Regions from separate parts of the Alteromonas sp. M12 genome, predicted to be linked through region 2. Evidence: riboswitches for the same ligand, from Rfam matches in the RefSeq annotation. Region 2 holds a riboswitch; the other holds the start of a gene.

Region 1 (2,474 bases), 2.2 Mb from region 2:
CATATTGAAGCAGTTTTTCCCGTTTGTGTTCACGCTGATGTTGCATTACACGGGGTAAAATAATTGCAAGGGTAACGGCATGATCTAAATTATAAAGGGCTGTTAACTCATGCCCTATCATATGGGTAGACCAATCTTGAGGTACTCCAGCACCAATCAGTCCACTTAACGCTTGTGTCGCATTCCACATTAGATTCGCACGCAATTCATAATCTTTAGACGTGAGCACTTGCGGCCCGATATCAATTAAGTTGCTTAAGATCGATTCCGCAAATCGGTCTTGAACACTCGCATTTACGGGGTAGGTTAGATATTGCTCAATAACATGTACAAATGCATCTACCACACCATTTGCCAGTTGGCGTTCCGGTAAAGAGTAGGTGACTTCTGGGTCTAGTACCGCGAATTGAGGTCTAACATGTTCCGACATGAAGGGTAATTTAAGATTATATTCTCGACGAGTTACCACTGAGCTGGTATTGGTTTCAGTACCTGTCGCTGGGAGTGTTAATATGCAGCCAAGACTTTTAGCACTTTTAACTTTTGCACCCTTAGCTAAAATGTCCCAAGGATCGCCTTCGAAATCTGTGGCTGCGGCGACAAATTTAGCTCCGTCGATGACTGAGCCACCTCCAACTGCGAGAATAAATTCTACGTCTTCTGATTTCACCATTGATACGGCTTTCATCAATGTTTCAAATTCGGGGTTAGGCTCCACCCCGGAAAATTCACACCAATCGTGCCCCTCAAGTTGTTCAATAACTTGTTGATAGATACCGTTGTTTTTGATACTTCCACCGCCGTATATCAACATGATTTTGGCACTGGGTAGTAAAGTGGATAATTTACTAATACTGTCTTTTCCAAAAACAACTTTAGTGGGATTGTAGTAGATAAAATTTTGCATTTTCAAATCCGAAATTATGTAAAGAAGCTGAAAAGTGTCGATTAACTATATTGAACCACTAAGTGAGAAATTCAAGTTGAATGTATGAATTAACCGTCATTCATCAGTTCTATAATTTGCCTTATTGGCAGCGTAGTTTTACAAATTCAAAATATTCAATAAGTTAACTTGCGTTTTTAATTGGGGAGTCCGAAGCTTTCGACAGTATTAATTTTGCATGCGCAATCCATACCAATTTCAAAAAACAGCAATATATTCATGGCGATTCCATTACGCCCTTGCTATCATCTCGCCGTTCAAGTTAAACACTAACTTGTTACACCAAGGGGTGCTCTTTGCTGAGATCTAATTTATTGGAAACCCTTATACCTGATCCGGATAATACCGGCGTAGGAATGGTCATCAAGAACTTCTTAAAGCTCTCCATTTACTGCCGAAATACCGGATCTTTTCATTAATTAGAAGAGATCCAAATGAAATTAAAATTTCCTTTACTTTACACAACCTTATTAAGTGCAATTCCTGCATACGCGTTAGCAAGTGAAAATTTAGAAGTGATTACTGTTACCTCAGACTTCAGAGAAAACGATATTCAGAACGTCACTGCCAGTGTCAGTGTGATATCTGAAGAGGTGATTGAACAACGCAATGGCTTTCATCTTGAGGATATTTTAGGGGTAGGTGCCAATATTAACTTTAGCAGTGGCGCTTCCCGAGGACGTTTTATACAAATACGTGGAATTGGTGAACGTAGTCAATATTCTGAACCTAATAATCCCTCAGTAGGATTGTTAGTAGATGATTTTGATTTTTCTGGATTTGCCGGCATCGGCACCCTGTTCGATGTTGAACAAGTAGAAATTTTGCGTGGACCGCAGGCTACTGAGTTTGGCGCTGCGGGTATGGCTGGAACAATTAAAATCAAAACCGCCGAGGCAAATGAGCAGCAACAAACAAAATTTCTTGCCACTGTTGCTCAGCAAAATACTTGGAATATTGGTGCAGCTTACGGTAATCAAATTACTGACAAACTTTTCTATCGTGTTGCCATCAACCAGTTTAAAAGTGACGGTTTTATCTACAATCAATTTTTAGATAGAGATGATACCGATAACTTAGATGAGTTGACTGCGCGTTTGAAGCTCAAGTTTCTAGCAACCGATAACACAACCATAGATTTTAATTATCAGTATTTTGATATTGATAATGGCTATGATGCGTTTTCACTTGATAATGATGGGGTTACTCGCTCAGATGAGCCTGGTGTTGATACGCAAGAAACCCATGCTTTTGGCATAAAAGCGAAGATTGAATTTGCAAAATCTACACTTATTGGTTCATTGAACCACACTACATCAGATTCAGTGTACGGCTATGATGAAGACTGGACTTATGTGGGCTTTCACCCTTGGGAATACAGCTCGACTGATTACTATTATCGTGAGAGGGATTTAACCAGTGTTGATTTGAGAGTTGTTTCAAATGACAACGGATTGATTTTTGATGATAGCACGCAGTGGCTAATTGGTTTTTTTGCTCGTGATATTGATGAAAATACGCGCAGAAA
Region 2 (2,474 bases):
TCTTCCTTATTGGGTAACCCTAAATGCTCTTTAGGAGTGACATAACACAACATGGCTACCCCATACCAACCTATCATCGCTGCGCCAATTCCAGAGGTAAAGTGATCGTAGCCTGGAGCTATGTCGGTTGTTTGCGGGCCAAGGGTATAAAAAGGCGCTTCGCTACAAATTTGCAATTGTTTGTCCATGTTCTCTTTGATCAATTGCATTGGAATGTGGCCTGGGCCTTCAACTATGGTTTGCACGTCATATTGCCAAGCTATTTTGACTAACTCTCCCAAGGTTTCTAACTCGGAAAATTGTGCTTCATCGTTAGCATCGGCGATACACCCAGGGCGCATACCATCGCCTAATGACAGAGAGACATCATAGGCGGCGCATATTTCGCAGATTTCCTGAAAATGCTCATATAAAAAGCTTTCTTGGTGATGGAATAAACACCATTTCGCCATAATCGAACCGCCCCGTGACACTATGCCCGTCAAGCGCTTCGCGGTCATTGGTACGTAACGCAGCAATACCCCAGCGTGGATAGTAAAGTAGTCTACTCCTTGCTCAGCCTGTTCTATCAATGTGTCACGGAAGACTTCCCATGTGAGGTCTTCGGCCACGCCATTTACTTTTTCCAGCGCTTGGTAAATAGGAACTGTGCCAATAGGGACAGGGGAATTACGAATAATCCATTCACGGGTTTCGTGGATATAGCGTCCCGTGGATAAGTCCATTACTGTGTCAGCTCCCCAGCGTGTTGACCAAACTAATTTTTCAACTTCTTCTTCGATGGAAGAAGTAACCGCAGAGTTTCCAATATTGGCATTCACTTTAACTAAAAAATTACGTCCAATGATCATAGGTTCGGATTCAGGATGGTTAATATTGGCTGGGATAATGGCACGTCCTCGTGCTACTTCTTGGCGCACAAATTCTGCGGTGATAGGTTGTCCCACTAGAGCACCGAAGGCATTACCTTGGGCTTTTTGACGCAAAACAGGGTCTGTTACATCTTCTCTGGCCATATTTTCACGGATTGCAATATATTCCATTTCTGGAGTAATGATTCCCGCTTTGGCATAGTGCATTTGAGTTACACGTTTGCCAGATTTGGCTTTTAATGGTTTCACTGAGCGGTTGAACCTCAAGTGCTCGAAACCATCGTCGGCGATGCGCTCTTGACTGAACTCAGAGCTGACTTGCTTTAACTGTTCAACGTCTTGCCGTTGCAGGATCCAGTCGCGACGCAGTTTGTTTAAACCTTGGTGTAAATTGATTTGAGCCTTAGGATCCGAATAGGGTCCTGTGCAGTCATACACCAGAATATCCGGATTTTGTTGGGTGATAGGGGCCTCTTTACTGCCACCTAAAATCGTATCTGTTTGTGTTATTGCGCGCATACCCACACGAATATCGTGTTGCTTGCCTGATAAATATATTTTGTTCGAATTGGGGTAGGAAAAAGGTGTAAAGTTATCTATAAATTGTTTCGCATTAGCGCGAGCTTGACGACGATTTGACATTAGCAATCTCTCATATTGTTAAAAAATGAAGTTGCTTGTCTGGAGAGGTTTGGTGTTGAAAAGCGCCAATTATCTTAATAAGGGCAGATTGCGTCTAACAACCTAGAATAGCCCCCAAATTGGCAAAATAAGCGGTAAGATTAAGCCGCAATAAAAGCGCCTTAATGGTTACAGCGTTACGCTTGTTTCCTTCGCGGGTACTAGCCCGATCAGGTTCAACGGATCCCGAATAAACGGTCTCAGCCCACACAACTTAGTCAACTAAATCGTGCTAGCACTCCGACAAGAGTGCAGTAATATAAACACATTCATTTGATTTAACAAGTAGAACCAGTGAGCAATAAACTTCCCTCCCAAAAACAACGGCGAAGTTAGGGTTACGCTGTGTGAGCCGTCCTAAATACTGTTGACACTTTTCAAATTGGTTTGGGACAGTGCAATGAAATTTCCGTTAAAACTACTCGAGGTGACTATTTCCGCGGTTTTAAATTGGCGGTTGTCGACCAAATGGGAAAGGCGAATTATTACTCTACAAACCACAAAATCTCGAGCAAGCAAAGGTTATGCTGGCTGAACTTGTTGAGACATAGCATAGTCGACGACGACACTTGGCCGTTAAATACAAAACGCCCGATGAAATTCACCGGGCGTTTCAAATGAAATAAGAATCAACCTATTTCAGGACTAGTCACTTAATTATACAATTATTGAGGCGTTCTCAATACCATCAAACGTAGCTCTGTCATGTCTTCAATAGCAAAGCGAATACCTTCACGACCTAATCCAGACTCTTTAACACCACCATATGGCATGTTGTCTACTCGCCAGCTTGGAACATCACCAATTACGACACCACCAACATCTAACACATCCCATGCTTTATGCGCTTTATAGATATCTCGCGTGAAAACACCCGCTTGCAGGCCAAATTGGCTATTGTTAATTTCTTCTAGAGCATCG

The links. A riboswitch is a leader RNA that binds a small molecule or an ion and turns the genes downstream of it on or off. The one in region 2 is predicted to bind thiamine pyrophosphate.
Region 1: another riboswitch for thiamine pyrophosphate. It lies ahead of VUI23_RS06280 (TonB-dependent receptor); the one in region 2 lies ahead of thiC (phosphomethylpyrimidine synthase ThiC).

The regions. Positions count from the first base shown of each region.
Region 1 covers NZ_CP144164.1:1,469,621-1,472,094, forward strand. Annotated here, with positions in the region: gene VUI23_RS06275 (iron-containing alcohol dehydrogenase) at 1-907, opposite strand, end outside; TPP riboswitch at 1,222-1,320, shown strand; gene VUI23_RS06280 (TonB-dependent receptor) at 1,381-2,474, shown strand, end outside.
Region 2 covers NZ_CP144164.1:4,267,455-4,269,928, forward strand. Annotated here, with positions in the region: gene thiC (phosphomethylpyrimidine synthase ThiC) at 1-1,514, opposite strand, end outside; TPP riboswitch at 1,684-1,806, opposite strand; partial or broken gene VUI23_RS18330 (IS3 family transposase) at 2,021-2,179, shown strand; gene VUI23_RS18335 (aldehyde dehydrogenase family protein) at 2,219-2,474, opposite strand, start outside.